Regions from separate parts of the Rhizobium sp. S96 genome, predicted to be linked through region 1. Evidence: riboswitches for the same ligand, from Rfam matches in the RefSeq annotation. Region 1 holds a riboswitch; each other region holds the start of a gene.
What was found. Region 1 has a riboswitch for thiamine pyrophosphate ahead of thiM (hydroxyethylthiazole kinase). Riboswitches for the same ligand answer to the same signal wherever they lie in the genome.
Positions count from the first base shown of each region.

Region 2: another riboswitch for thiamine pyrophosphate. It lies ahead of thiC (phosphomethylpyrimidine synthase ThiC); the one in region 1 lies ahead of thiM (hydroxyethylthiazole kinase).
Region 3: another riboswitch for thiamine pyrophosphate. It lies ahead of thiB (thiamine ABC transporter substrate binding subunit); the one in region 1 lies ahead of thiM (hydroxyethylthiazole kinase).

Region 1 is NZ_JAUDRY010000026.1:23,765-34,312, forward strand. Features, by position in the region: gene QTL94_RS20485 (helix-turn-helix domain-containing protein) at 1-329, opposite strand, end outside; gene putA (trifunctional transcriptional regulator/proline dehydrogenase/L-glutamate gamma-semialdehyde dehydrogenase) at 684-4,433, opposite strand; gene QTL94_RS20495 (Lrp/AsnC family transcriptional regulator) at 4,514-4,984, shown strand; gene QTL94_RS20500 (LysR family transcriptional regulator) at 4,997-5,956, opposite strand; gene QTL94_RS20505 (MFS transporter) at 6,074-7,474, shown strand; TPP riboswitch at 7,572-7,668, shown strand; gene thiM (hydroxyethylthiazole kinase) at 7,720-8,523, shown strand; gene thiE (thiamine phosphate synthase) at 8,520-9,155, shown strand; gene thiD (bifunctional hydroxymethylpyrimidine kinase/phosphomethylpyrimidine kinase) at 9,152-9,973, shown strand; gene QTL94_RS20525 (3-oxoacyl-ACP reductase) at 9,970-10,548, shown strand, end outside.
Region 2 is NZ_JAUDRY010000010.1:237,134-247,681, reverse strand. Features, by position in the region: gene QTL94_RS13370 (LON peptidase substrate-binding domain-containing protein) at 1-89, opposite strand, end outside; gene trxA (thioredoxin) at 190-1,155, opposite strand; gene QTL94_RS13360 (prolyl-tRNA synthetase associated domain-containing protein) at 1,209-1,718, opposite strand; tRNA gene QTL94_RS13355 (tRNA-Gly) at 1,976-2,050, shown strand; gene QTL94_RS13350 (hypothetical protein) at 2,221-2,406, opposite strand; TPP riboswitch at 2,585-2,717, shown strand; gene thiC (phosphomethylpyrimidine synthase ThiC) at 2,810-4,636, shown strand; gene thiO (glycine oxidase ThiO) at 4,638-5,612, shown strand; gene thiS (sulfur carrier protein ThiS) at 5,609-5,806, shown strand; gene QTL94_RS13330 (thiazole synthase) at 5,810-6,583, shown strand; gene QTL94_RS13325 (thiamine phosphate synthase) at 6,580-7,191, shown strand; gene QTL94_RS13320 (glucoamylase family protein) at 7,290-8,612, shown strand; gene QTL94_RS13315 (ABC transporter ATP-binding protein) at 8,613-9,650, opposite strand; partial or broken gene QTL94_RS13310 (ABC transporter permease) at 9,647-10,548, opposite strand, start outside.
Region 3 is NZ_JAUDRY010000010.1:195,900-206,447, reverse strand. Features, by position in the region: gene thiP (thiamine/thiamine pyrophosphate ABC transporter permease ThiP) at 1-1,029, opposite strand, end outside; gene thiB (thiamine ABC transporter substrate binding subunit) at 1,029-2,027, opposite strand; TPP riboswitch at 2,103-2,220, opposite strand; gene QTL94_RS13175 (MDR family MFS transporter) at 2,281-3,816, opposite strand; gene QTL94_RS13170 (MarR family winged helix-turn-helix transcriptional regulator) at 3,937-4,461, shown strand; gene QTL94_RS13165 (thiamine diphosphokinase) at 4,507-5,157, shown strand; gene QTL94_RS13160 (ABC-F family ATP-binding cassette domain-containing protein) at 5,161-6,981, shown strand; partial or broken gene QTL94_RS13155 (IS5/IS1182 family transposase) at 6,978-7,133, opposite strand; gene QTL94_RS13150 (GcvT family protein) at 7,660-10,221, shown strand.

The DNA of each region.
Region 1 (10,548 bases):
CCGGAATCGACCAGAAACATATCGCCCTGTGTCAGGCCGAACGAGCGCCCGCCTTGCTCCACGCGGCAGTGACCTGCGTCTTGAATCAGCAGGAAAAGATGTTCGCCCGGATCCCGGCGGATCGATTTCGGGTCGCGTTGCACATCCTTGACGTCGAGAGAGACAATTGCCGTGTCGAAAGATCCGATCCTTCGCGTGGCGACATCGCCGGTGACAAGACCGCTTCGGGTCATCGGCTCGACATCGAAATCACCGCAAACCTTGCGGATCGCGGCCCGCAGCATTTCCACCGGCATCGGCTTGTGCAGCGGCATCATAAGCGATTGCATCGTCCCCTCCCTGGGCTTTGCAGATTGCTTGCAGCAGCACCGCTGGCGATGCTGATCGGCTTATCCTGTTGTCAGTCGAAGGTTCGGATGCAACAAATCCCCAGGCCGCCTCGGCAGCAGCCTGAAGTCCACGGGATCCGCACCTTCTCATTTTCTTATATTTGACTGACCGGTCGGTTTATGCAACCCTTTTTTATCGATGCATGAACCACGCGTCATCGACCGACAGGTCGTTGCCGGACGCGCCGTGAAATATCGCTCCTGAAATGAAGCATATCAAGTTGGAAATCACACCCCGGGCAGGGTGTGATCCGGCTGCCTGGTATGGCAGCGTGTTGTTCTCGATGCCTGGCGTCAGCCGATCGACATCAGGCTCGCGTTGCCGCCCGCTGCTGCGGTGTTGATCGACGTCGACACCTCTTCAAGCAACCAGTTGAGGCAGTAGGCCTCGGGATCGGTGGCGAGCTCCTGCGTGGACGCCGACTGTGTCAACAACAACGGCCCCGGCATCGCGGCAATCTTCTGTAGCATGGCCGAGACCTGTCCTGCGTCGCCCTCGATCAGTGCGCCGGACATTGGCTCCGGCTGAGCGAGCGCGTTGGCCCATGAGATCCTTTGCGCCACGCTTGCTGGAATTCCCTGCAAGCTGGATTGCAGGCTCGGATCGCAATCGATCACAGCCGTGTTCCCGGTGGCGAGGACGGAAGCCACCTGGCGACGCAGCCCGACTGCGGTAACGGGCGCGCAGTAGATCGCCCCGCGCGCGTGCAGCGCATAGAGATTGCGTTCGCCGACCGGGCCAGCGAGCTCGCTGTGCAGGCCAAGTGCCGACTGGCTGCCCAGCGTGCGCGCCATTTCCGCCTCGTCCTCGAGGCCCTGCTGGTCGAGCCACTTGGCGAAATCGGAGAGAACCGGATCGCTGTAGACCGAGCTGTGCTGCGGCGGGATCGGCGGCGTAGTGACGAGACGACCGAGATAAAGCGGCCCGCCGGCCTTGGGGCCGGTACCCGACAGTCCGCGACCACCGAACGGCTGCACGCCGACAACGGCACCGATGACGTTCCGGTTCACGTAGAGATTTCCGGCTTTGACGCGCGACGTGACATTGGCAATGGTTTCGTCGAGACGGGTATGCAGGCCAAACGTCAGGCCGTAGCCGGTGCCGTTGATGTTGTCGATCAGCCGATCAAGGTCCTGGCGGCGCCAGCGGATGACGTGGAGGACCGGCCCGAAGACCTCGCGCTTCAGGTCGGAGATTTCCTGAAGTTCGATGATGGTCGGTGCGACGAAGGTGCCGTGCTGTGCCGCCTGCGGCAGCTGCACGCGCTCGACGCTGCGACCGAGAGCCTGCATCGAGGCAACATGCGTTTCGATGATATCCTTGGCGTCGGCGGTGATTACCGGCCCGATATCGGCGGCAAGGCGATTGGTATTGGCGATCGACAGCTCGCGCAAAGCACCCTTGAGCATAGCCAGCGTACGGTCTGCAACGTCTTCCTGAAGGCAAAGGATGCGCAGAGCCGAGCAACGCTGCCCAGCGCTATCGAAGGCCGAGGCGATGACGTCGCCTACAACCTGTTCGGCAAGCGCGGAGGAATCGACGATCATCGCATTCTGGCCGCCGGTCTCGGCGATCAGGGGAATCGGACGACCGTCCTTCGAGAGCCGCTTTGCAAGCTCAGCCTGGATCAGGCGGGCAACCTCGGTCGATCCGGTGAACATTACCGCAGCGGTTTCAGGCGCGGCCACCAGCGCGGCCCCTACCCGGCCATCGCCTGGCACCAACTGCAGGACGTCGATGGGCACGCCTGCTTCGTGCAGGATCCTGACGGCTTCTGCAGCAATCAGCGGCGTCTCTTCGGCAGGCTTCGCCAGCACCGGGTTGCCGGCGACGAGCGCGGCTGCAACCTGCCCGCTGAAGATGGCCAGCGGGAAGTTCCATGGGCTGATGCAAACGACCGGGCCGAGCGGCGCATGAGACGGCCCCAGCGTACGGCGGGCCTGTTCGGCGTAGTAGCGCAGGAAGTCGATGGCTTCGCGGACTTCCGCAATCGCATTCTGCACGGACTTCCCGGCCTCGCGGATGATCAGGCCGAGCAGCGTTTCGATACGGGCCTGCATCAGATCGGCAGCGCGGTCGAGCAGCGCCGCTCTGTCGCCGGGCGATACCGTTGCCCATGACGGTGCCGCGCCCAGCGCCGCCGCCGCCGCGGCAGACGTTTCCTCGAGACTTGCTTCGCGAACGCTGCCGACGAGATCGCGCTTGTCGGCAGGATTGAGAACATTACGCGGGGCACCGGGATTGATCGTCTGGCGAGGGGTGGCCGTCCAGCCGCCGGTGGCGCTTGCCTTCAACGCGTCGGTCAGTTGCTGCAGCACGGCTTCATTGGAGAGATCGAGGCCTTCCGAATTCTTGCGCAGGCCGTAGAGGTCCGCAGGCAGCGCAATCTTGTCGTGCTTCTGGCCGACGATCGCCATCTTTGAAACGGCTTCGACCGGGTCGGCGACCATTTCCTCGATCGACACGTTCGGATCGGCGATCCGGTTGACGAAGGAGGAGTTCGCGCCGTTTTCCAGGAGGCGGCGCACCAGATAGGCAAGCAGCGTCTCATGGGTACCGACCGGCGCGTAGATCCGGCACGGACGGTTCAGCTTCTGGCGGCCGACGACCTCGTCGTAAAGCGGTTCGCCCATGCCGTGCAGGCACTGGAACTCGTATTTGCCGGTGTGATAGTCCGACCCCGCCATCTGATAGATGGTCGCCAGCGTCTGGGCGTTATGGGTGGCGAACTGCGGGAACACCGCATCGGTTGCCGCCAGCAGCTTCTTGGCGCAGGCGATGTAGGAAACGTCGGTGTAGACCTTGCGCGTGAAAACAGGGAAGTCTTCAAGACCGTCGACCTGGGCGCGCTTGATTTCGGCGTCCCAATAGGCGCCCTTGACCAGGCGCACCATGATGCGGCGGCCGGCGCGGCGGGCGAGATCGATGATATAATCGAGGACGAACGGGCAGCGCTTGCCATAGGCCTGAACGACGAAGCCCATGCCGTTCCAGCCGGCAAGATCGTCGTCGAGGCAAAGGGCTTCAAGAAGATCGAGCGACAGCTCCAGCCGGTCGGCTTCCTCCGCGTCGATGTTGAGGCCGATATCATAGGATTTCGCGATCAGCGCCAGAGCCTTCACCCTGGGCAGCAGTTCGGCCATGACACGCGAGCCCTGGGCGCGCGAATAGCGCGGATGCAGCGCCGACAGCTTGATCGAGATGCCGGGGCCTTCATAGATGCCACGGCGATCGGACGCCTTGCCGATCGCATGGATCGCCGTTTCGTAGTCCTTGTAGTAGCGCTCCGCGTCGGCGCCCGTCGTTGCCGCCTCGCCGAGCATGTCGTAGGAATAGCGGAAGCCGCGCTGCTCAAGCGCCTTGGCGCGCTGCAAGGCTTCGTCGATCGTCTCGCCGGTGACGAACTGCTCACCCATCATGCGCATCGCCATGTCGACACCGCGCCGGATGACCGGCTCGCCGCAACGCGCGATCAAGCGTGTCAGTGCTGCCGAAAGGCTGCGATCGTTGACCGTGGAGGTCAGCTTGCCGGTGACCACGAGACCCCAGGTCGCCGCGTTGACGAACAGCGAGCGCCCGCCGCCGAGATGGGCCTTCCAGTCACCCTCGGAAATCTTGTCGCGAATGAGAGCGTCACGGGTCGCTGTATCCGGGATACGCAGCAGCGCCTCGGCAAGACACATCAGCGCCACGCCTTCCTGGCTGGACAGCGAGTACTCATGCACGAGACCTTCCACGCCAGTGCCCTTGTGCTTGGCGCGGAGCGCTTCGACCAGCTTGCGCGCCGTCTCGGCCGCAGCTTGCCTGACCTTCTCGGGAAGAGCCGCAGCAGCAACGAGCCGCGGGACGCAGACCGTCTCGGGCGTCCGGTAAGCATCCGTGATTGCCTTGCGTAGTTCGCTCTGCGGTCGGATCGCCGGGGCAAAACCATCAAAAGGATTTGCTGCGCCTGGCGCCTGTTCTAGAGTGGATTCAGCGACTACAGCGCCTTCATTGATCGTCATCGTTTGCTCCTGATCCGGACGTGCCTCAAGATAGCAGATGTGAAAAAGTCAATTTTACTTGATTTGGCGCCACGATTTCTGTAATTCGCCATTAAATCGTCGCTCTAAAGGTAATAACTGTGGCCAGCTCGGTTCAAGGCAGAGAAATCGACCAATTCGATTACAAGATAATCGAGGCACTGATGAGCGACGGCAGAATGTCGGTTACCGACCTTGCAAAACACGTCGGCCTGTCGAACACGCCTTGCCAGGTCAGACTGAAAAGGCTGATCGAAGACGGCTATATTCTCGGCTTTCGCGCCATCATCGACGTCAATAAGCTTGGCAGGAATCACGTCGCGTTTACAGAGGTGAAACTCTCCGACACCAGGGAAAATGCCCTGAATGCGTTCAATGTCGCCGTCCGGAAGCTTCAAGAAGTGGAGGAGTGCCATATGATCGCCGGCGCCTTCGACTACCTCCTCAAGATCCGCACTTCCGATATTGCAAACTACCGGCAAGTTCTCGGCGAGAAAATCTCCAGCCTGCCCTTCGTTGCCAACACCTCGACCTTCGTTGCCATGGAGGCAATCAAGGAAAACGGAACCTGAGGCAGCCGGGGTTCAGGCTGCCATCGACACGCCCATGCTGCAGCCCGATGCCTTGAGGGCTGCCGAAACGACCTCGATGAACAGGCTGCGGAACCAGACGGACCGCCCGTCGGCGCGATCGACCCGTCGATAGAGCATCGTCACCGGATCGGCCGGCAACTCCAGTGGCGGTGCCGAGATCGCCAATCCATGCAGTTGCGCCATACAGCGAGCAATCGATTCAGGAATGGTCGCGATCGCCGGCATGGCACGAAGCGCTGTCGGCAGCGCGGAGAAGCGCGGCACTGTCGCCACCACCTGGCGACGCAGCCCGGCCCGGCCGAGCGCCACGTCGATATTGTTGACGCTATTGCCTTCGAACGAGACCGTGACGTGCGCGGCCCCGATGAAATCCTCGATCTTCAACGGCGCCTTGAGGTTCAACTGACCGGGATCGTAGACGCAGACGGATGATTGACTGAACAACGGCGCGCGGATGTGCCACGATGCCGGCTCGTCATGCACCGCGACGCTGAAGTCATATTCGCCTTCGTCCAGCATGCGTGCCGCGTCCCGCTTGTCGGACGCCACTCCGATCAGCCGGGCGCCAGGTGCTACCTCGCGCATGCGCGCGATCAGCGGGCCGAAGAACGCCGACTCCAAATTGTCACACATGCCGATCTTGAACTCACCCTGCCAACTTGCCGGGTCGAAGGCTGCCGGCGGCCTGATAGCGCGTTCGATCCCGGAAAGGGCATCCTCGATCGCTGGAGCGATTGCAAGCGCCCGTGGGGTCGGCTGCAACCCGCGTCCAACCCGCACGAACAGCTCGTCATCCAATGTCTCGCGCAGCCGCTTCAGCGCCGCGGACAGACCTGGTTGGCCAAGAAGCAGCCGCTCGGCCGCACGGCTGACGTTGCGCTCCTGCATCAACACGGAGAAAGCCAGCAGCAGATTCAGGTCTATTTTTCGAAGGGTCGCATCATTCATCATTTCTAGCAATACCTGACATGGTTACTATCAATTTGCAATAGGTTTGGGAGATGTACATTTTCTCGTTCCTCTGGCGTCAGCACCTCCCGCGCGCCAGCACAGAAGGAACGATCACCGATGACTATTTCCCAATCCAAAGGCGGAGCCGGGCTAGCGTTGCTGCTGCTCTGCGCCGCCAATTTTCTTGATGCGATGGATGTCTCAACGATCGGCGTGGCACTCCCGGCCATTCAGGCCGAGCTCGGCATGAAGGCGACCTCGCTACAGTGGGCGGTTAGCGCCTATGTGCTCGGTTATGGCGGCTTCCTGCTGCTTGGCGGCCGTGTTGCCGATGTTTTCGGCCACCGTCGTGTCTTTCTCTGGTCGCTCGGCGTCTTCGCTGCGGCCAGCATCGCCGGCGCCTTCGTCGATAGCGGTCCGACCTTGATTGCCGCGCGCCTGATCAAGGGTATTGCCGCGGCCTTCACCGCCCCGGCGGCTCTGGCACTCCTGCTCTCCGTGTTCGGCGAAGGAAGCGCCCGCGCGAAAGCGCTCGGCGTCTTTGCCTCGACCGGCGCCACCGGTTTCGTTCTCGGCATGGTTCTGGGTGGTGCCGCCACAATCTTCAGCTGGCGGGCGACGCTCATAATGGGTGCTCCGGTTGCGCTTATCGCGCTTGCCCTTGCACCGTTCGTGCTGCCTGCCGATCAGCGTCGGACAGGCCCGCGCCCGTCGTTCGACTGGGCCGGCGCGCTGACGATCACCCCCGGCCTGCTGCTCTTCGTATTCGGCATCACCAATGCGGCCGCTTCCGGTTGGGCCGCGTTTCCCACCTGGGGGTCATTGCTCGCCGCATTGATCCTGATCGGCCTCTTTCTTCTGGTCGAGTCGCGCCATGCCGAGCCAATGGTACCGCTTGGCATCTTCCGCCGCGCCAAGCTTAGCCATGCCAACGCAATTGCCGCCCTCTTCCAGGGCGTCTATGTCGGCTTCCAGTTCATTGCGACGCTCTACTACCAGAACGTCATTGGCTGGTCAGCCTTTGCGACTGGGTTCTGCTTCGCCTTCGGCGGCGTCTGCGTGATGTTCCTCGCGCCGCGCTTTGCGACGATCGCACAGAACCGTGGCACCACCGGACTGATGACGCTTGGTGTCGCCTTGCAGGCCTTCAGTTACATCTTCTGGATCCTGAGCGTCGGCCAGATCAACCCCATCTGGCTGGTCGCATTGTCCCAGATCCCGCTTGGCGTCGGTTATGCGATGACATACCCGTCCGTTCAGGTCGCAGCCCTGTCGGATGTTGACGAAGACAAGTCGGGCCTAGCGTCCGGGCTACTCTTCGCCTCCTTCCAGATCGGCGGCGGCATCGTGCTCGCGGCAGCGTCCGCAATTTTCGGCGCGGCTTCCAACTGGGGCTGGGACCCGTATTTTGCAGGGATCACCTTCATCGCCACCCTGGCGGCGGTGGTGACCTTGGCAGCCGCATTGGGCCCTCGGACGTCCTCGTTGCGTGACGACGTCTACCAGGCGGCCGAATAGTCCTTGGGCAGCCAAGAGATCGGTACAAGATGCCGCGGAAGCCTGCGGCATCCATTTTTGTGGTGACAGGCACCGCCTTCTCTGCGAAAACATCCGCGATGAGAGACAGGGGCGCACGCCGGAAGGCGGGCTGAGAAGTACCCTTTGAACCTGAACCAGATAATGCTGGCGGAGGGAGTCGCTCGGGACTTTCCCGCCCTTTGCGTGTCGTCCCTCGCGTCTCGCCCCCGCTTGAAAGGGGCAATATGCAAGACCAGACATCACCGGGCAGGCAGCTTGAAGCCTTGCGCGCACAGCCGCCGCTCGTGCACTGCATCACCAATTTCGTCGCCATGAACATAGCCGCCAACGTGCTGCTGGCAACGGGCGCTTCGCCGGCCATGGTTCACGCCGAGGAGGAAGCCGGCGAGTTCGCCGGCATCGCCGGTGCGCTGACGATCAATATCGGAACGCTGTCTGCCGGATGGATGCGAGGCATGTGTGCTGCCGCCGCTGCCGCAAGCGACAATCGCAAACCTTGGGTGCTCGATCCGGTCGCCCACTATGCCACGGCTTTCCGGCGGCAGGCGGTGGCGTCGCTGCTTGAACTTCACCCCACAATCATCCGCGGCAATGCTTCCGAGATCATCGCGCTCGCCGGCGGTGCGAGCCGGGGCCAGGGTGTCGACAGCCGCGATCCCGTCGAGCAGGCCGAAGCGTCCGCGCGGCTTCTGGCAGAGACGGATGGAACTGTCGTTGCCGTTACTGGCGCCACGGATTTCGTCACTGACGGCACCAGGGCGGTTCGCATCGATGGTGGCTCGCCATGGATGCCTCAAGTGACGGCATTGGGTTGCTCCCTGACCTGCCTGGTCGGCGCGTTTGCTGCCATCAGCCCCGATGCGCCCTTCGAAGCAACGATCGCGGCGCTTGCGGTGTTTGCTGTCGCCGGCGAGGCGGCAGCAACCGAGGCACAAGGTCCGGGCTCGTTCTCAGTGCGCTTCCTCGACAGCCTCGCGCGCATCGACGGTGCGTTCCTCGACAGACACGCAAGGATCCGCCAAGCATGAAACAGTTCGACCTCTCGCTATACCTTGTCCTCGATCCCGATCTCTGTGCCGGTATCGGCATGGTCGAGACGGCCCGTGCGGCGGTTGCAGGCGGTGCGACGATCGTGCAGTTGCGCGACAAGCATGCCGACACGGCGCGGATGATCGAGACCGGGCTGGCATTGAAAGCCGTGCTGTCAGGCACGGGCGCAGCACTCATCGTCAACGACGATGTGGACGCGGCGATCGCCATTGGAGCCGATGGGCTCCACATTGGCCAGGACGACCTCGGCGCGCTGGCTGCGCGCGAGCGCATCGGCCCTGATATGATCCTTGGCCTTTCGGTCGAGACCGAAGCGCTGGCGGCTGCTGTGGATCCTGACATCGTCGATTACGCCGGGATCGGACCGGTGTTTGCGACCGCCACCAAACCCGACCACAAGCAGCCGATCGGCTTTGACGGCCTCGCGCGGCTCGTCGATGTCTGCGCGGTCCCTTCAGTAGCGATCGGCGGCCTGAAGGCCACGCATGTCCGCGATGTCTTCGCTGCCGGCGCCGGCGGGCTGGCCGTCGTCTCCGCGATTTGCGGTACGGGCGATCCGGAAGCCGCCGCCCGCGATATTGCCGATATCATTCGAAAGGCACGGAGATGATCCGCAACGTCTTATCCATCGCCGGCTCCGACCCTTCCGGCGGCGCAGGCATACAAGCCGATCTCAAGGCCTTCGCGGCCCGCGGCGTCTATGGCATGGCGGCACTCACCGCGCTCACCGCGCAAAACACGCAGGGCGTTTCCGGTGTGCACCTCGTGCCCGCCGGCTTTGTTGGCGACCAGATCCAGGCGGTTTTCGCAGATGTGAGGGTCGATGCCGTCAAGATCGGCATGATCGCCAATGCCGAGATTGCCGATGCCGTCGCCGAGGTGCTGCAATCCCACCGCGACATCCCAATCGTTCTCGACCCGGTGATGGTCGCAAAGGGCGGCGCCAATCTTCTCGATCCCGAGGCTGTGGATGTGCTGACGCGGCGGCTGCTGCCGCTCGCCACGCTGCTGACGCCCAACCTTCCAGAGGCTGCAGCATTGCTTCATCTGCACCCAGCGGAAAGTCGCGCGGAGATGGCCGACCACGCACAAAGGCTGCGCGCATTCGGGCCTCACGCCGTGCTCGTCAAGGGCGGCCACCTTGCCGGCCCCGATAGTCCGGATGTCCTGGCGACCGCCGATGGGGTGAGCTGGTTCGAAGCCGCCCGTGTACCAACGGCGAACACCCATGGCACCGGCTGCACGCTCTCGAGTGCGCTGGCCGCGGAACTCGCGAAGGGCAAGGCCCTGCCCGAAGCGATCGGCACAGCCAAGGCCTATCTGGCCGCAGCCGTCGCTGAGGCCGATACGCTCGACGTCGGAACGGGACATGGGCCCGTCCAGCATTTTCATGAACTTTGGAAGCTCACAGAAGGACACTCGAAATGACACTAGCGCTCAGCGAACAGACGGTCATCGTCACCGGTGGCGCCCGCGGTCTCGGTGCGGCCATCGCCACAGCCTTTGCCCGTGAAGGAGCGAAGGTCGCTATCAACTATCGCAATAGCCGCAACGAAGCCGAAGCGCTGGCTGAAAGCCTCGGTGACAGGGCCAAGGCGTTTCAGGCCGATATTCGCGATGCCGAAGCGGTCAGACGCATGGTGTCTGACGTCACGAACAGCCTGGGCGCGCCGACCACACTTGTGCACAACGCCCTCACCGATTTCAGCTTCAACGGCGATCAACGGCCGAAGCTTGATCAGCTCGCATGGGAGGCGATGACGGCGCAACTCGACACGGCCGTGAAGGGAGCATTGAACCTGATCCAGTCGGCACGACCGGCCATGGCCGCGGCCGGCTTCGGGCGCATCGTGACGATCGGCACCAACCTCTTCCAGAACCCGGTCGTTCCCTATCACGACTACACGGCGGCCAAGGGCGCCCTCCTGTCGCTGACGCGCACTGCGGCGGCCGAACTCGGGCCACTCGGCATCACCGTCAACATGGTGTCTGGCGGCCTGTTG
Region 2 (10,548 bases), on a different contig from region 1:
GGCAGGAGAAGCGCACCGCTCAAGGGAAAAACAGCGATCGAGTCCGGCAGATCACCTGGTTTGAGATATCGTGCATTCCCCACTTGCATAGAGTCCAGTCCCGCGCCTCTGGCAGGGCGCAACACCTTGCGCCCGCACTAACGGGAATGTGGGGTACGCCTCCGAAAACGCAAGTCCCTTTGCCGAAACTTAGGAGAAGAGCATCGCCGAAAGCTTGCGTCGCGCGGCTACCGTCGCGGGATCCTTGAAGCCCCAGACATCGAAGAACTGCAACAGCTGGCGGCGGGCGCCATCATCGTCGAACGTGCGGTCCTTGCGCATGACGTAGAGCAGGTGGTCGGCGGCCTCGTCGCGCTTGCCTTCGACATTGCGGATCTTCGCAAGCTTCACGCGGGCTTCATGATCCTCAGGGTTGCGCGCCAGTTCGTGCTCGAGCGCCACCGGATCACCAAGCTTGCGCGCCTCCTCGATCTGCTCAAGCTTCTTGAGAACAGCTAGGATGGACGCGTCTTTCGCCATGTCTTCCGGCAGATCCGTGAGTGCCTCGCGCGCCCGCTCGTGCTGGTTCGCCGCGATCATGCACTCCGCCATGCCGGCAAGCGCCTTGGCGTTCTCGGGATCGGCCTGCATGATAGCGCCGTAGAGCTGCGCAGCGCCATTGACGTCGCCCGAAGCCAGCAATTCGTCAGCTTCCTTCAGCACCGCTTCGATTTCGGCCGCCTGATCGGCACCCGCGGGGCCGGCAACGCGGTCGATGAACTCACGAATCTGACTTTCCGGCACGGCACCCATGAAGCCGTCGGCCGGACGCCCGCCGACGAACGCAATCACGGCAGGGATCGACTGAATGCCGAGCTGGCCCGCGATCGACGGATGATCGTCGATGTTCATCTTGACCAGCTTGACGCGGCCCTGGCTCTCGTTGACCACCTTTTCGATCACCGGCGTCAACTGCTTACATGGCCCGCACCAGGGAGCCCAGAAATCGACCAGAACCGGCTGGTTGCGAGACTCTTCGAGAACGTCCTTCGCGAAAGTCGCAGTTGTTGTATCCTTGATATAGCTCCCTGCCGCCTGTTCAGGTGCCGCGCCATAGCTTGCCGTTGCCGACATCTGGCCAAATGAATTGCTGTAAGGATTGTCGTTGCCGCTCATTGGTATCTCCCGCCGCGCCGGTCAGCCGGCTTTTCTAGCGCTAAAATCGTATGTCAGGACGTCACTTTCAAGACAAGCGGCTTGTGCCCGGTCGCTTCCATGAAACGAACAAGATCCGCGCTCGCGATCGACGTCGTCGCATCATTCGACAACGGATGGCAGTTGATGATTTCCTCCTTCATCAGGTCGGCGTCGAGAACAAAGGTCACGCTCGCGTCCGAATCATTGATAGCACCGAAAGCGGTCACGGCACCCGGAATCACGCCGAGATACTCCATCAGCTTTTCCGGCTTACCGAACGACACCTTACTGGCGGCGCCAATCAGCGTGTGAACCGTCTTCAGGTCGACCGAAGCATTTTCTTCGACCGTCAGAAGGAAAAACTGATCCTTCTTGTCTTTGACGAACAGGTTCTTGGTATGGCCGCCCGGAATCTCGTCGCGCAGGGACACCGATTCGGCAACGGTGAAGACCGGCGCATGCGTTTTCGTGCTGTGCTTGATGTTCAACCCGTCGAGAAAGGCGAACAGGTCGTCGGCAGTTTTCGGTGTCTTGTCAGTCATCTAAGAATCCATCAACACGCAGGAGGGGCGGAAACGCACCCTGATTACGTTTCCCGTCCTTATTTTGCAATGTTCGCATTCGCCGCTTTGCCCTGCATTTGCGGCATTCCGGCCGCCCGCAAAACCGCCCCGCAAATTTTTCTTCGATTTTCCGTCATTTCCCTGTTGCATTTGAAAATCGTTTGGGCGATATAGCGCCCGTCGCCGCAAGGTGGCGCCCACGGTCCTCACAACTACCCCGGACCGGTGCGGATTGAGCGGGTGTAGCTCAGGGGTAGAGCACAACCTTGCCAAGGTTGGGGTCGAGGGTTCAAATCCCTTCGCCCGCTCCAGTTTTCCTAGATGATCACTGAAACTGACTTGACCGACAGCGACACGCTGGCGGTCGTTGGCTATGTTTGCTCTGGTGAAAATCACTCAGCCGCCTCACAATCCGACTCAACGAAAAAAGCCGCGCAACAAATCTGCTGCGCGGCGGGTCTCTACGCTTGTGATTGATTTGTCAGCGCGCCAGATCGCTTGACGCTTGCCAGCTGTTGGCGCTGTCGCTCTTGGCGGTGACACTGTCTGCCTCGCCATGCTCGCGACCAGCCTCACGGGCAGCGGCTTCGGCACGGCGTTCGGCGATGTAAGGGGCAAGCATCCGCTCCAGATGACCCGCCGTCATGTTTCCTGCAAAGCTTCTCATCTCAAACCCGCTACGCTGTTTACACTTCGTAAACATTTAGCGGCTCACCGGCGTGTCTGAAATACGCCGAACAATTTCTCACCAGCTTTTATTCAGACGCGACAATGGCTTGGACCTTGGCCCTCCGCACAGCCGCGACTGTCGCTTGACAGCTTCACGGTTTGCCCTCTACCCTTTTCGCATTCACCAGGGGGGTCCCGGCAAGGGGCTGAGATACTGCTGGACGATATGGCCTAGGCCTTTCGTGGCGCAGTGACCCGTTGAACCTGATCCAGTTCATACTGGCGTAGGGACGGTGCAAGCGCTCGAAAGGCAGGGATTCCCGCGTGGATTCCGTGCCGGCGTCTTTTCATCATTCCGGCTGAGGACTGGGTCTCCAATCGAAAACTTGGAGCCTCAAACCATGAATATCGCCGCAAAGACCATCACCCCCACAGTCACCACAGGCCCGCTGCCGGCCTCCCGCAAGATCTATATTCCGGGCGACATCCACCCCGATATCCGCGTTCCCATGCGCGAGATCAGTGTTCATCCCACCTCCGGCGAGCCGCCGGTCACGGTCTACGATTCCTCCGGCATCTACACCGTCGAAGGCGCCGACATCAGCATCGAGCGCGGTCTGCCTGCGCTGCGGCGCGACTGGGTTCTCGCCCGCGGCGATGTCGAGGCCTATGACGGCCGGCAGGTGCGCCCCGAAGACAACGGCTTTGCCAGCGGCGAGCGCCTGACGCCGGAATTCCCCGCCAAGCGCCGGCCGCTGCGCGCCACAGACGGCAAGGCCGTGACCCAGCTGGCCTATGCCCGCGCCGGCATCGTCACGCCGGAGATGGAATTCATCGCCATCCGCGAAAATCTCGGCCGCAAGATCAAAGCCGAAGCCATGGTCCGCGACGGCGAGAGCTTCGGCGCCCATATCCCCGATCACGTCACGCCTGAATTCGTCCGCCAGGAAGTGGCCGCCGGCCGCGCCATCATTCCCGTCAACATCAACCACCCCGAAGCCGAGCCGATGATCATAGGCCGAAACTTCCTGGTGAAGATCAACGCCAATATCGGCAACTCCGCCGTCACCTCCTCGATGGCCGAAGAGGTCGAGAAGATGGTCTGGGCCGCGCGCTGGGGCGCCGATACGGTCATGGACCTCTCCACCGGCCGCAACATCCACAACATCCGCGAATGGATCATCCGCAACTCGCCGCTGCCGATCGGCACCGTGCCGCTCTACCAGGCGCTGGAAAAGGTCGAGGGCATTGCCGAGAACCTGACCTGGGAGGTCTATCGCGACACGCTGATCGAGCAGGCCGAACAGGGCGTCGACTATTTCACCATCCATGCCGGCGTGCGGCTCCACTACATCCCGCTGACCGTCAACCGCGTCACCGGCATCGTCTCGCGCGGCGGCTCGATCATGGCCAAGTGGTGTCTTCATCACCATCGCGAGAGCTTCCTCTATGAGCATTTCGAGGAGATCTGCGATATCTGCCGCGCCTATGACGTCTCGTTCTCACTCGGTGATGGCCTGCGCCCCGGCTCGATCGCCGATGCCAACGACGCCGCACAATTCGCCGAGCTGGAAACGCTGGGCGAACTGACGAAAATCGCGTGGCGCAAGGATTGCCAGGTGATGATCGAGGGCCCCGGCCATGTGCCGATGCACAAGATCAAAGAAAACATGGACAAACAGCTCGCCGTCTGCGGCGAGGCGCCGTTCTATACGCTCGGGCCGCTGACAACGGATATCGCGCCGGGCTACGACCACATCACCTCAGGCATCGGTGCGGCGATGATCGGCTGGTTCGGCACGGCGATGCTCTGCTACGTCACGCCGAAGGAGCATCTCGGCCTGCCGGATCGAAACGACGTGAAGACCGGCGTCATCACCTACAAGATCGCCGCCCACGCCGCCGATCTCGCCAAGGGACACCCGGCCGCCCAGTTGCGCGACGATGCGCTGTCACGCGCCCGCTTCGAGTTCCGCTGGGAGGACCAGTTCAACCTCTCGCTGGACCCCGAGACCGCCCGGAGCTTCCACGACGAGACGCTGCCGAAGGAAGCACACAAGGTCGCGCATTTCTGCTCGATGTGTGGCCCGAAATTCTGCTCGATGCGGATCTCCCACGATATCCGCGCCGAAGCGCAGAAAGAGGGGCTGGACGCCATGGCGGCCAAGTACCGCGACGGCGGCGATCTCTATATGGCCGTCGATGCCGAGGGCCAGGTGGCCGGCTGATATGCGCGTCCTTGTCAAAGGGGCCGGCGTCGCCGGCCTCACGGTGGCCCATGCGCTCGCCGCGCGCGGCGCCGAGGTCACGGTCTTTGATCCCAACCCCGGCTTTTCGGCGGCCGCCTCCTCGCTCGCCGGCGGCATGCTGGCGCCCTGGTGCGAGCGCGAGAGCGCCGACGAAGCCGTGCTGCGCGAGGGGAAGGATGCGCCCGACCGCTGGGAAGCGATGCTGCCCGGCGAGGTCAAACGGAACGGCACGCTGGTCTTGGCGCCCGCCCGCGACCAGGCGGAGCTGAAGCGCTTCGCCGGCCGCACGACGGGATACGAATGGCTCGACGAAGAGCGGATCGCCGCGCTCGAACCCTCCCTGGCCGGTCGCTTCCGGCAAGCGCTGTTCTTCCCCCGCGAAGCGCATCTCGATCCGCGCCGGGCGATGACTGCCTTGCGCGAAAAGCTGATCGCGTGCGGCGCCGCTTTCGTCGAAACGCTCCCCGACGAGCAGGACTTCAACCATATCTTCGACTGCACCGGCGCGACGCGCATCGGTGAGACCGCCTCGCTGCGCGGCGTCCGTGGCGAAATGCTGTATCTCAGGACCGACGAGGTCACTCTCGACCGCCCGGTCCGGCTGCTGCACCCGCGCATCCCCGTCTATATCGTGCCGCGCGGCGAAGGCCTGTTCATGGTCGGCGCGACGATGATCGAGACGGAGTTTTCCGGGCCGATCACTGCCCGTTCGCTGATGGAACTGCTGAACGCCGCCTACGCGCTGCATCCGGCCTTCGCCGACGCGACCGTGGTGGAAACCGGCGCCGGCATCCGCCCCGCCTTTTCCGATAATTTCCCCCGCGTCGAGCGACGCGGAAAACTGATCTCGCTGAACGGCCTTTACCGCCACGGCTTTCTGCTCGCGCCCGCCATCGCGACGCGGGCGGCCGACCTTGTCTTCAACACCGATACTGCAGGAGGACACGCATCATGAAACTGATCGTCAACGGCGAACCCAAGGAAATCGCCGCCGCCACGCTGGAAGAACTGCTGGCGCTGATGGATTACGAAGGCGACTGGCTGGCGACCGCCGTCAACGGCGAACTCGTCCACCGCGAGGACCGGCCGGCCCATACGCTGAACAATGACGACCGGATCGAGATCCTGTCGCCGATGCAGGGAGGCTGACCGATGCTTGAACTCTATGGAACGCAACTGCGCTCGCGCCTGCTGCTCGGCACCGCGCGCTACCCGTCACCGTCGATCATGGCCGATGCCGTCAGCCGCTCCCGCACCGAGATCGTCACCGTCTCGCTGCGCCGCGAGACGGCAGGAGGTCGTAATGGCGGCGCCTTCTTCGAGACGATCCGCTCGCTCGGCGTCAAGGTACTGCCCAACACCGCCGGCTGCCACGGCGTTTCCGAGGCGGTGCTGACGGCGAAGATGGCGCGCGAGCTGTTCGCCACCGACTGGGTCAAGCTCGAAGTGATCGGCAACCACGACACGCTGCAGCCCGATGTCTTCGGCCTCGTCGAGGCGGCCCGCATTCTCGTCAGCGAAGGCTTTCAGGTCTTCCCTTATACGACTGACGACCTCGTCATCGCCGAGCGGCTGCTGGAAGCCGGCTGCAGGGTGCTGATGCCCTGGTGCGCGCCGATCGGCAGTGCCGCCGGCCCGCTCAACCCGATGGCTTTACGCTCCATGCGCGCCCATTTCCCCGACGTACCGCTCATCGTCGACGCCGGCATAGGCCGCCCCTCGCACGCGACTGCTGTCATGGAACTCGGCTTCGACGCTGTTCTGCTCAACACCGCGGTGGCCGGCGCCGGCGATCCTGTCCTGATGGGCGCCGCCTTCTCAAGCGCGATCGAAGCCGGCCGCCAGGCCTTCGAGGCGGGGATACTGGAACCGCGCGACATGGCCGTGCCATCGACGCCTGTTATCGGACAGGCGGTGTTCGCATGAGGCTCGATCCCTTCTACCTCATCGTCGACAGCGCCGACTGGATCGCCCGGCTGGTGCCGCTCGGCGTCAAGCTGGTGCAGCTGCGCGTCAAGGATCGCTCCGAGGCCGATCTGCGCCAAGAGATCCGCAACGCTCGGGCGATCTGCGCGGAGCACCGCTGCCAGCTGATCGTCAACGATTACTGGCAGCTGGCGATCGAGGAAGGCTGCGATTTCGTCCATCTCGGCCAGGAGGATCTTGAGACCGCCGACCTCGCCGCCATCCGCGCCGCCGGCATCCGGCTCGGTCTCTCCACCCATGACAATGCCGAACTGCAAACCGCCCTCGCCGCCCGACCCGATTACGTCGCGCTCGGCCCGGTCTATGCGACGATCCTCAAGCAGATGAAATGGGCGCCTCAGGGACTGTCGCAACTGCGCACGTGGAAATCGCGGATCGGCGACATGCCATTGGTTGCGATTGGCGGCCTTAACGTCGATCGTATCGACGGCGTCTTCGCCCATGGAGCTGACAGCGCCGCTGTCGTGACCGACATCACCCGCAATGCCGATCCGGAACGGCGAACCCGGCAATGGCTCACCGCGACGGAGACCTGGCGACAGTCCTGAATAAGGACCTCAATCGAGGGCTCCAAAAAGATTGATTTGCACATAGAGCCCACCCGTGTTGAAGCAGGAGAAAGGATCACGAATTGGGTTTGGAGCGCATGCTACAAAGGACCGAGGAAACCGACGCCGCATTGGTCGACAGGCTGCAGCAGGCGGCATTCAACTATTTCCCAAAGCACTATAATCCCGAGAACGGCCTCGTCGCCGATACCTCGGTGGCGGGCGTTCCCTGCAGCATCGCCGCCGTCGGTTTCGCATTGACATCCTATGCGGTCGCCGTCGAGCGCGGCTGGGTGAACCGTGCTGATGCCATAGACTGTGTCACCAGGACGCTTTGTTTCTTTGCCAATGGCCACCAGGGGCGCGAGCGCCATGCCATCGGCTACAAGGGCTTCTTCTATCATTTCCTCCACATGGATACCGGCCATCGCGCCTGGAACAGCGAACTTTCGACGATCGACACGACGCTGCTCGTCGCGGGTGTGCTGACGGCGGCCGCCTATTTCGACCGTGAGGACGACGCCGAAAGAGAGATCCGTCGGCTTGCAACGCTGATCTATGAGCGGATCGACTGGCACTGGGCGCTCAACAAAGGCCAGACCGTCTGTATGGGCTGGAAGCCTGGGAGCGGCTTCCTGCGTTGGCGCTGGCAGGGTTACGACGAAGCCGTCCTTCTCTATACCCTCGCCCTCGCCTCGCCGACCCATCCGATCCCCCCATCGAGCTATGATGCCTTTACCTCCAGCTATTCCTGGATGCTGTTCGGCGAGCAGGCATATCTTTATGCCGGACCTCTTTTCATCCATTTCTTCTCTCATGCCTGGATCGACTTCCGGGGCATCCAGGATCGCCCGATGGCGGCACGAAACTGGGACTACTTCCGCAACACGCAGGTCTGCATCGACGTTCAACGGGATTATGCCGAGCGCAACCCCGGCCATTTCGTCGGCTACAACAAGAATGTCTGGGGCCTGTCGGCTTCCGACGGTCCGCCGCCAACGCGCCACATGCGTGGCGGGCGCCATCCGCATGTGCTTGGCTATGCCGCTCGTGGCGCGCCTCTCGGACCTGATGACGGCACGATAGCGCCATGGTCGGCGCTTGCTTCACTACCCTACAACCGCCAAGCCTCGATCGACGGCGTCCGCGCCCTGCTCTCGACCTACCCCAATCTGCTCTACGAGGACCGCTTTCCCGGCGGCTTCAATCCGACGGTCAAGACGGCCCGACCCGAAGGCTGGGTCGATGACCGTTGTGTCGGCATCGATCAGGGGCTTCTCGTGATGACGATCGAAAACGACCGCTCGGATTTCATCTGGGGTCTCATGCGGCAATCGCCGGTCATTCGCAGAGGCTTGCAGCGTGCGGGCTTTACCGGCGGTTGGCTGGACGAAGAGGACGTGGAACGGAAAATCGCCTGATCAGCGATTGAAGACATGCGCCTTGCCGGCGATATCGAGCCGGACGCGATCGCCCCGCGCCGGCAGCGCAACGCTGGACGTCTTGATCAGGATCGGCGGCAGCGCGACACCATCGAGCGATACGGCCACCGTGCAGGTAGCACCGCCGAACTCCACCTCGACAACGCGACCGCCGTACTTCTGCTCGCTCTCATCAGTGACGACGCGTATCTGCTCCGGCCGCAACATGATCTCGACCTTGCCCCGGTGATTGCCTTCCACGGCGACGCGTCCGAGCGCACAATCGGCAACACCGTTCCTCACGATCGCCGGAAGCATCACGGCATCGCCCAGGAACAGAGCAGTTTCCCGGTCGCGCGGCTGAAGATAGAGCGACTGCGGCGAGCCCGCCTGAACTAGGCAGCCCGCGCGAAGCACCGCCACCTGATCGGCGAACGACAGGGCTTCTGCCTGATCGTGAGTAACGAGAATGGTCGTGATGCCGGCTGCCTGCAGCACCCGCGCAACAGCCTTGCGCATGTTCTCGCGCAAGCCCGTATCGAGCGCCGAGAACGGCTCGTCCAGCAACATGAGGCGCGGCTCGCGTCCGAGTGCCCGGGCAAGCGCCACGCGCTGCTGCTGGCCACCGGAAAGCTGATGCGGCCTGCGCGCAAGCATGCTCCGCTCGAGTTCGACCATGTCCAAAAGCTCGAGGATCCGCTTGTCGCGGTCGGGCGCCCGGCGGGCAATCCCGAAGCCGATATTCTCTGCGACATCGAGATGCGGAAACAGCGCCCCCTCCTGGGAGACGATGCCGATGCCCCGCTTATGCGCGGGGACCGCCGCGGGCCCATCGGCCAACAGTTCGCCGTCCAAAGTCACTTGCCCGGTGTCCGGCTGTTCGAAACCGGCGATAATGCGAAGAAGCGTCGTCTTGCCGGAACCGGACGGGCCGACCACTGCGGTACGGCTTCCGGCGGTGACATCGATCGAAATGTTTTGCAGCGCCTGGACATGACCGTACCGCTTGCTGATACCGTCGATCGTAAGCAGCGTCATTGTCCGGCCGTCCGTTTCGATTGCGCATGAAGAAGAAGGGTGAGCGGCAGCGATAGCACGACCATCATGAAGGCGTAAGGCGCGGCCGAAACGTAGTCGATCTCGCTGGTCAGCGACCAGAATTTCGTCGCAAGCGTTTCAACGCCGTTGGGAGCCAGCATCAGCGTGGCGGTCAATTCATTGGTGATGCCGAGCGCGACCAGAGCGATACTGGCGGCAGCGCCAGGCGCGGCAAGCCGCATGGTAATCTGCCGCACGGCTTGCGACGGCGTGCGCCCAAGCCCCATGGCGGCGCGCTCGAGCTCTACCGGCGCCTGCGCGATGCTTGCACGCAGCCCGACCATGGCGCGCGGCAGGAACAGCAGGATATAGGCCACCACCAAGGTCGCGAAGGTCTGGTAAAGCGGCAGAACCAAGCGAACGGTGATGGTGACCAGCGCCAGGGCGACAACGACGCCCGGCAGCGAGCCGACATAATAGTGGCAGGCCTCAAGGATACGCTGGAACCGTCCCGGCGCCCGCACAGACAGCCATGCCATCGGCGCCGCGGATATGGTGGCCAGTATCCCGCCGGCAACGGCCAGGACGATGGTTTGCAGAAAGGCACTACCGACGGTGTCCAGGCGCCAGATATCGAGACCACCGAGATAGAGCCACCGGGCAAGTGTCACGAGGGGCACGCCCAGGGTCAGTGCAGCCAGAGCAAGCGGCAGCAACACAGCCGGCACGACGAACCAGCCAAGGCGCCGGCGATCGGCCGGACGCGCCGAACCGGAGCCCACGCGTGCGTAGCGTTCATTGCCGCGAAGAAGCACTTCAAGGCCAAGCAAGAGCAGGCAGCAGGCCACCAGCACACCGCCCAGCATATTGGCGGCAGGGCTGTTGTAGGCGGATTGGA
Region 3 (10,548 bases), on a different contig from region 1:
GGCGGCGGAAACCGACATCGCCGCGCTCGTTGCAACCGAGCGCCAAAAGATCGGCTCAGCCAGAAGCTTCACCAGATCGGCACGCAAACCGGCCACGATCACCGACACAAGCGGCAGCCCCAGGAATAGCGTAGCGAGGAGAACCGAACCACCATCGGCCAGTCGTGCGCCAGGCGATACCCCGTCCGGGCGTTTGATCGTCTTGCCGGTCGTCAGTCCCTCGTCGCCGGTTGCAGGAAGGAGCGACAATGCCCCAAGCACGACAACGGTCAATGCGATCTGCAACAATGAAAGCGCAACCGCCTTCGGCGGATCGAAATCGAACCGGAGAGACTGATAGATCGCGACTTCTATGGTCGTTGCGGCCGGTCCGCCGCCGAGCGTCAGTACCAGGGTGAAACTGGTGGCACACAGCATGAAAATGAGACCGGCGACGCCTGGAATGACCGAGCGCAGGACCGGCCATTCGACAAACCGGAAAATCGAACCCCGCCGCATGCCGAGGCTGCTCGCCATCAGCCAATACTCTCCTGGCACGCGCTCGAGCGCAGCCAGCATGAGCCGGGCGGCCAGCGGCAGATTGAAGAATACGTGGGCGAGCAGGATGCCGGACAAGCCGTAGATGCTAATCGGCTCCGCAAGGCCAATCTCGGTGAGGATCAAGTTCAAGACACCCTGCCGACCCCAGATGCCGATCAGACCCAGCGCACCGATCAGGACAGGCAAGCCCATCGGCACCGCGAGAAGGCGAATGACCCAGATCCGGCCGGGAAAGCGCGGCTGACGCGCCAACGCTTGCGCTAGCGGAATGGCGAAGACGATCGACAGAGCGGTCGACAGAACCGCCTGCACCAATGTGAAGCGAACAACTCTCAGAACATAGGGATCGAACAGCACCTCGGATATTGCCAATGGGCCGCTCGCCGCCAGCAGGGCCAATGTCGCCAGACTGACGAAGAAAACGATAGCGGCGAGGCTCAACACCCCGCCGGTCATCGCCCACCGCTTCTCAGCCGTGGTTTGCAGCATCAGTTCATGCTCATGGCGGCCAGCCACTCGTCGATCCAGGCCTTGCGGTTCTTCGCCACTTCGTCCGAGCTCATGAGGAAGGTCTTCGACGGGTTGACCAGCTTGCCGAAGGCATCCGGTAGCGGCTGAGACGTCGCGGACACTGGCATCATCCAGTTGTTGGTCGGGATCGTATCCTGAAAGCCGGGCGTTACCATGAACTTCAGAAAATCATGGGCAAGGTCCTTCTCCGGCGCGTTCTTCATCAGGCCGGCAACCTCAATCTGAATGTAGTGCCCCTCGGAGAAAGCAGCAGCCTGATAGCGATCAGTGTTCTCCGCCACCATATGGTACGCCGGCGAAGTCGTATAGGACAGGACCATGGGTGCCTCACCCTTGGTGAAGAGGCTATAGGCTTCAGACCAGCCAGGCGTCACCGTGAGAACGCGGTTCTTCAACTTTTCCCAGGCTTCCGGGGCCTTGTCGCCATAGATCGACTTTACCCATAGCAGCAGACCGAGGCCCGGCGTCGACGTGCGCGGATCTTCGATCACGATTTTCTGCGACGGATCGCCTTCGACCAGATCCTTCATGCTCTGCGGCGGGTTCTTGATCGTCTGCGTGTCGTAGATCACGGCGAAATGACCATAGTCGTAAGGTACAAAGACGTCGTCCTTGTAGTCGCCGGGAACCTTGAGCGCGCTGGTATCGACACCGCTCGCATCAAACAGCCCCGTCGCCTTGGCCTCACCGACAAGATTGGTGTCCAGACCGAGCACGACGTCGGCCTTGGTGCCTGCACCCTCGAGCTTGAGGCGCGAAAGAAGGGCAACACCGTCCGCGACGCTCACGAAATTGACCGTGCAATCGCAGGTCTTTTCAAAGGCTTCCTTCACCTTGGGGCCGGGTCCCCATTCTGAGGTGAAGCTCTCATAGGTGTAGATGGTCAGCGTCTTGCCGGCCGCGCTCGCATCTGCCGCCGATACGGCAAGAAATGCTGGCAAGGCGACAAGAAGCATGCGAGTCTTGGTCATAAAATTGAACATGGCACCTCTCCTCTTGGTGTACGCACATGAAGGGGAATGGGCGGTGCCTGGTGTCACGCGTCTAATCCCTCCGCCGGTGTTAGCCGGATCAGGTTCCGCGGGTTAGCGCTTTACGCGCCTCTCAGCCGTGCGTCGGACAGACACAGGGGCACCCCGTTAGAGCGAGAAGAGATGTACCGTCGTAATGGGTTTATGACAAGAGGCGGCGTGACCCGCCTCAAGCTGATTATTCTGCCGCTTCGGCAGCGGGTTTCGGCTGCTTGACTTCACCAGCGCGCGGCAATTGAACAGGCTCCAGCATCAACGCTGCGGCAAGACCGATCAGTGCAATCACGCAGGATGTCATGAACAGCGGCGTAAACGCGCCGGCATAAGCGTCTGCAACCGCCTCGCGCGCGGCCTCCGGCAGAGCCGCCATCATCTTCGGTGTCAACTGCTCGATATCGGCAATACCGGAAATAGAAGTGCCATGCCTGCCAAGCTGCGAGGCGACGATTGCCCCGTAGATGGAAATCGCGATCGATGCGCCACCCATGCGCGAGAGTGTCACGGAGCCAGTTGCGGCGCCGACATCGCGGGCGGGAGCCGCATTTTGAACGCCGATCACCGGTACCTGCTGCGCGAGACCAACGCCCAATCCATGGAATGCCATGATCGCACCGATCACGAACACCGACGTTCCCGCATGCACCTGCGTCAGCATCGCAAATGCGAGTGCGCTACAGGCGAGACTTGCGACCGCAAAAGGCTTGTAGCGTCCCGTTGCAGCGATGATCCGTCCGGCAGACAACGAACCGCAGACGATGCCACCCGTAAGCAATACGAACAGGCCGCCGGCGCTCGACGGGGAAAGACCTGTGGTCGTTTGCAGGAAAAGAGCAAAATAGTTGACCATGCCTATACCGATCGCGCCGCTCATGATCGACATGACAAGCATCAGCCCGAAGGTCGAATTGCGAAACAGCTGCAGCGGAATGATCGGCTCGGCCGCGCGGCGCTCGACGAGAACCCACAGCACCGCACACAGGACGCCGACAGCAATGATCGAAAGGGCAGGCACCGAGACGAGGGAACCAAAGAGTTCGCTGCTATCGGCTGCAAGCACGACACTCGTGGTCGTCAGGGCAAGCAGGAGAGCACCGGCATAATCGATCTTGGGGCGGCGATGCGGCTTGCGATAGGGCAACATGAAGATAAGCCCGGCGAATACGACAACACCGATCGGCACGTTGACGAGAAATATCGAACGCCAGCCGAACAGGTCGCTCATCGCGCCGCCAAGTACCGGGCCGATCGCGCCTGATGCCATCAGCACGAGGCTGGAATAGCTCTGGTAGCGAGCGCGCTCTCGCGGCTCGAACAGATCGGCGTTCACCGCAAAGATCGACACCATGATGCCACCGCCGCCCAATCCCTGGAGAACGCGCGCGGCAATCAGCGTATTCATGGAGACGGCCAGTCCGCAGACGGCGGAGCCAACCGTGAAGATCAGGATGGCGGCCATCATCACGTACTTGCGGCCGAAGAGATCGCCGAGCTTGCCGTAGAGCGGCATCACGGCGCTCACCGCCAGCAGATACGCGGAGCCTACCCAGCTGAACCGCTCGAGATGTCCGAACTCACCAACGATCGTGGGCAGCGCGGTGGCGACGATCTGGTTGTCCAGCGTGGCCATGAACATGGCCGTCATAAGGAAAAGAAAGAGCACCAGCCTGCGACGATGATCCGTCACGAGCGGCACGACGGCAGCTTGCATATCCATGAAGAAATCATTCCAATTGGAAGGTGAGCGATTTTATGTGCTATCAGCATATATTTGTCAATGTCACATTGATGACAGGCGCATATTCTCATCCCCATTTGGTTCTGATATGATTTCGACATGAGCGAAACCGCAGCCAAACTTGAAGACGACGACACGGTCCGGGAAGGTGTCTCCTACATCGGCCAAAGCATGTCGCGCATGCGACTGATGACCGGGCGACGTCTGATCGGTCGACTGGCGATCCAGAGCATTGTTCCCGGCCTCGAACTGTCGCATCTCGACGTTCTGGAGGCCGTCCGGCGCGCCGAGCCTGATGGAGAAGTCACGGTCGGCGCGATCGCGGAAGCGATGCGCATCGATCCGTCGCGTGCAAGCCGCGTGGTCTCTGAGATGGTCGGCCGCAACATCCTGCTCCGCAAGGCCTCCCAGGCTGATGCGAGGCGGATCGTCGTCGTCATGACGCCGCTTGGCCAGCGCCTGATGTCTGAGGTCAAGGCGCAGAAACTCGCGATCATTTCCGAGATCGTGGCGGACTGGAGTAATGATGATGTCGAAATGTTCGGAACGCTTTTCGACAGGTACATATCCGGCTTCGAAGCGGTTTTTCAGGCACGTATGAAGGATGTGGCCGAGGACGGCTAACAAGCGCCTTTCCCTTGCCCCCCGCTTTGCGCTATGGGCAATGCCATGAACCAATCCACCTTCACCATTCTGCTGGGCGGCGAGTTGCGACTGACCGATCGCCTGCAAAAGGAGGTCGCGGGAACGCGCTTCATTGCGGCTGATGGCGGCATGCGCCATGCGCTCGCACTTGGCGTCGTACCCGAGCTTTGGGTTGGCGATTTCGATTCGACGCCGACAGATCTCGATGACTCATTCCCTGGCGTGCCTAAGCAGCCCTATCCGGCGGCAAAGGCATCGACCGACGGCGAGATCGCCGTATCGGAAGCCATCAGGCTTGGCGCCCGGCGACTTGTTCTTGCCGGTGCATTGGCCGGCGAGCGATCCGATCACGAGCTCCAGCATCTTCTCTATGCGGTCAGCCTGGCGGAAGCGGGCTTCGACGTGCTGCTGACGTCTGGCACCGAAGAAGCCGTGCCGCTCATTCCCGGCGCTATCGATCTGGATTTGCCGAAGGGATGCCTCTTTTCCGTTCCAGGCTTCAGCGAACTCGCGGGCCTCAACATCGAAAACGCGCGCTATCCGCTGATGAATTTCCATTTGCCGTTCGGCTCGTCGCGCACCATTTCCAATGTCGCGGAAGGCCCTGTGCGCTTTTCGCTTGAAAGCGGCCGCGCGATCATCCTCGCCCGTCCCTACGATCTTTCCGGAGTCTGATTTTTGGCGCCCCCCATCCTTAAACTCGATGACATCTTCCTGAGCTTCGGCGGCGCGCCGCTTCTGGCGGGCGCCGCCCTGCAAGTGGAGCCCGGCGACAAGATCTGTTTGGTCGGCCGCAACGGATCGGGCAAGTCGACATTGCTGAAAATTGCCGCCGGCCTTGTCGAGGCCCAGTCCGGCGAGGTGTTCCGGCACCCGGCATCAACGGTTCGCTATCTCGAACAGGCTCCCGATTTTGCTGACTACAAGACGGTTCAGGCCTATGCCGAAGCCGGTCTCGGGCCTGGGGATGATCCGTACCGCGTGACCTACCTGCTGTCGCATCTCGGCCTGACCGGCGAGGAGGATCCGAAGAACCTTTCTGGCGGCGAAGCCCGCCGCGCGGCACTCGCCCGCGTTCTCGCTCCCGAGCCGGATATCCTGCTGCTCGACGAGCCGACCAACCACCTCGACCTCCCGACGATCGAATGGCTGGAAGGCGAATTGCAGAAGAGTCGCAGCGCCCTCGTTCTGATCTCCCACGATCGCCGCTTTCTCGAAAAGGTCTCGACTGCCACTGTCTGGCTCGATCGCGGCACCTCGCGCCGGCTCGACCGGGGGTTTGCGCATTTCGAAGCCTGGCGCGATCAGGTCCTCGAGGCGGAAGAGCTGGAGCAACACAAGCTCGGCAAGGCGATCGAGCGCGAGGAGCACTGGCTGCGCTACGGCGTGACAGCGCGGCGCAAGCGCAACATGCGCCGCCTCGGCGAGCTGCAGACAATGCGCTCGCAATATCGCGGACACAAGGGCCCGCAGGGATCCGTGCAGGCAACCATTTCCGACGCACAGGAATCCGGCAAGCTCGTCATCGAGGCCGACAAGATCACCAAGACCTATGGTGACCGTCCGATCGTCACGCCGTTCTCCATCCGCGTTCACCGTGGTGACTGTATCGGCCTCGTCGGCCCGAACGGTGCCGGCAAGACGACGCTCTTGAAGATGCTGACGGGGCAGCTTGCTCCCGACACCGGCACGATCAAGCTCGGCACCAATCTCGAAATCGCAACGCTCGACCAGAAGCGCGAAGACCTGAACCTGGATGATACGCTTGCGCATTATCTCACCGACGGTCGCGGCGAAAACCTGCTGGTCAATGGCGAACAGCGGCATGTGACCGGCTACATGAAGGAATTTCTGTTCCAGCCGGAGCAGGCCCGTACGCCGATCAAGAACCTCTCAGGTGGCGAGCGCGCCCGGCTGATGCTGGCACGCATGCTGGCGCGCCCGTCGAACCTACTCATCCTCGACGAGCCGACCAACGATCTCGACATCGAAACGCTGGATCTGCTTCAGGAAGTGGTGGCTGGCTTTCCGGGCACCGTCATCCTCGTCAGCCACGACCGCGATTTCCTCGACCGCACCGTGACATCGACGATCGCACCAGCCGTTCCCGATGCACCGGACGGTCGCTGGATCGAATATGCCGGCGGCTATTCCGACATGCTCGTACAGCGCAAGGGTGCCGCAGACGAACGCAAGAAGGCTGAGCGGGCGGAAAAAGCGAAAGCGCAGGACACCGCCGTCGCCGAACCGGCAAAGGCCAAGGGCAAGCTGTCCTTCAAGCAAAAGTTCGCTCTCGAGAACCTGCCCAAGGAAATGGCCAAGGCCGAGGCCGAGATTGCCAAGCGCGAAGAGAAGATGGCCGACCCCAATCTCTTCACGAAGGATCCTGCCACCTTCAACCGGCTGGCCGCGGAAATGGAGAAATTCCGCGACGGCCTGACGAAAATGGAAGAGGAATGGCTTGAGCTTGAGATGCTCCGCGAGGAACTAGAGGGTTAGGCGGCGAGCTCCCAATTTCTGAGCCATATGGGGGCTGAGGCGAGCATAACTTCGGCAAGGAAGTGCCTGGCGACCTTGTCGAAACGTGTTGCCACGCGCCGAAAGTGCTTGAGTGTACAGAAGTAACGTTCGACGACATTACGTTTCTTATAGAGCACCAGATCGGCTGTGCGCTGGACCTTGCGACCGGTCGGCAAGTCGCCTGGGGCGACGGACAGTACCCGAGCTTTTAGCAGGGTAACCCGGCCTCGTGTTTGCGGTCCCTGCCCGGGTCGGGCAAGTCGACGCTGCTGCGTTGCCTGACCAGAGTGATCGAGAAGAGCAGAGCCCGTAGGGTGCTTGCCAATCTCGAGATGAACCTTCCCTGGGCCTCTTGATATCGATCGCAAGGCCGCTCAAGCTGACGTCGTTCTGGCAGCGGTCGGTTAGCCTGAAATGGCACAAGTTGATTGCTGTTGAGACGGCCACATCAACACTGACCGGAAAGCTAAGGTGATCGGCGATATCGGGTTTGATCAGGCCTCACTCTGGCGCGACTACACCGATGTCGCGGGAGGTGGACCCGATGACGATCATAAGCTGCCCAATACCGTGGTCTGTATGCGAAGAGATCTGAGTGAGAATTGAAAACGGATGTGGCGTGACACATTCGTCGAAGAACCAAGAAGGAACCGGCACGTGGCGGAATTTCCAACCAAGGCAAAAGTCGTCATCATCGGTCTCGGCGGCATCGTCGGCGCCTCGATCGCCCATCACCTGATCGAACGAGGATGGGACGACATCGTCGGCATCGACAAATCGGGTATCCCGACCGATATCGGCTCGACCGCCCACGCCTCGGACTTCTGTTACACCACGTCACACGACTATCTCTCGGTCTGGACCACCCAGTATTCGATCGATTTCTACGAGAAGATGGGCCACTACTCCCGCATCGGTGGCCTTGAAGTCGCGCGTACCGGCGACGATGCCTGGATGGAAGAGATCAAGCGCAAGCTCAGCTCCGCCAAGGCCTTCGGCACCCGGGCGCATTACGTCTCGCCCGCTGAGATCAAGGAAATGTTCCCGCTGATCGAGGAAGATCAGGTCCAGGGCGGCATGTTCGATCCCGACGCCGGCCTCGTCATTCCGCGCTCGCAGACCGTTGCCGGCAAGCTGGTCGATGCCGCCGAAAAATCCGGCAAGCTCCAGATGTTCGGCAACACGCCGGCCCAGTCGCTGATCGTCGAAGGTGGCCGCATCAAGGGCGTCGTCACCCATCGCGGCACCATCATGGCCGATCACGTCATCGTCTGCGCCGGCCTCTGGGGCCGCCTGATCGCCGAAATGGTCGGCGAAGACCTGCCGGTCATGCCGGTCGATCATCCCCTCACCTTCTTCGGCCCCTATAACGAGTTCGAAGGCACCGGCAAGGAAATCGGCTTCCCGCTTTTGCGCGACCAGGGCAACTCCGCCTATATGCGCGACACCGGCGACCCGAAGACCACCGAAGGCGGCCAGATCGAGTGGGGCTACTACGAGACCACCAATCCGCGCATGTGCCACCCGCGCGAACTGCTGGAAAAGCACGAGGCGCGCCTCTCGCCCTCGCAGCGCGATCTCGAAATGGAACAGATCCTCGAGCCGCTCGAAAAGGCCATGGAACTGACGCCGATCCTCGGCGAGCTCGGCTATAATGAAGGCCACTCCTTCAACGGCCTGCTGCAGGTCTCCGCCGCCGGCGGCCCCTCCTGCGGCGAGAGCCAGAAGGTGCGCGGCCTCTGGTACTGCGTTGCCATCTGGGTCAAGGACGGCCCGGGCTACGGCAAGCTGATCGCCGACTGGATGACCGACGGCCGTACCGAGATCGACCACAATTCGATCGACTATTCCCGCTTCTACCCGCACCAGCTGACCGAGGACTTCATCGCCGGCCGCTGCTATGAGGCCGCGCAGAAGATCTACTTCCCCGCCGTCCACACCCGCGAACCCTATGCGTCGGGCCGCAACGCCAAGCGCTCGCCCTTCTACGAGCGCGAAAAGGAGCTCGGCGGCTACTTCATGGAGCTCGGCGGCTGGGAGCGTGCGCATGGCTACAAGGCCAACGAGCATCTGCTGGAGAAATACGCCGATCGCGTTCCGGTGCGTGAAAGCGAGTGGGACAACCGCCACTTCTGGCGCGTCTCCAACGCCGAGCATCTTGCGATGAGCGAGGATTGCGGCATCGTCAACCTCAGCCACTTCCACATGGTCGACCTTGAAGGCCCCGATCATGTCGAGCTGCTTGAGTGGCTCTGCGCAGCCAAGATCGGTGGTGACGCCAATATCGGCAAAGGCATTTACACCCACTTCCTCGACGACGAGGGCATGGTCCGCGCCGACTTCACCGTCATCCGCATGGCCGACCGCTGCCGCCTCATCAACGGCGCCGATGCCGGCCCGCGCGACTTCCACTACATGAAGCGCGTCGCCGAGGATCGCGGTCTCGACGTGACCATCACCGACGTCTCGGAAAAGTTCATCACGATCGGCATCTGGGGCCCGAACGCTAGGCCCACGCTGAAGAAGGTCGTGGCCGAACCGGCAGCGCTCGATCCTGAAAACTTCGCCTTCGCGGCCATCAAGCCGATCGAGATCGCGGGCAAGACAGTCACCGCCTTCCGCATCTCCTATGTCGGCGAACAGGGCTGGGAGCTGCACATGAAGTACGAGGATGGCCTAGCCGTCTGGGATGCGCTCCGCGCCACCGGCGTCATGCCCTTCGGTGTCGAAACCTACGCGAACTCGCGCCGCATGGAAAAGTCTCTGCGCCTGCAGAACGGCGACCTGCTCACCCAGTACAATCTGCTGGAAGCAGACCTCGCCCGGCCGAAGGTCAAGGAAGCCGATTTCCGCGGCAAGGCCAAGCACCTGGAATACAAGGCCCGCGAACACCAGCCGGCGATGCTCTGCACGCTCGTCATGACCGAAAACACCGACAGCAAGGGCGTCAAGCGCTACCCCGTCGGCTCCATGCCAGTCATGGATCCGGAAACAGGCAAGACGCTGGTCGATAGCCTCGGCCGCATCTCCTACACGACCTCGGTCGCCTACGGCCCGACGGTCGGCAAGAACATCGCGCTCGCCTACCTGCCGCAGGAATACTGCCAGGTAGGCCGCAAGCTGAATGTCGAATATTTCGCCGAGACCTATCCGGTCGAAGTGGTCAGCGTCGGCTACAAGCCGATCTACGATCCGGAGAACCTGAAGCCGCGCACGTGATTGCGAGCCGCACTCACGTGAGAAAGCAAGAGGCAGGAAACCGTTCGGTCCGAACGATTTAAGGAAATCGTACGGCGGTTGCCGCCTACGCCTATGCTTCGAGCCGCCGCGGATGCGGCATCGACCGGCTGCAGCCGAACTGGCGGCAGCCGGATCATCCTTCAGGGACGAGATCGCAGAGCGATCACTTCCTGCTCCTCAGCCAGCCTGTTGAACGCATAAGCCGAACCCACGGACGCTCGTCCCATCAATTGGCGCTATGCTTCGATCGCCTGATCCCGACGGAAAGACACCGAGCCCTAGCTGGTTTGCGAAGCAAGCCACCAG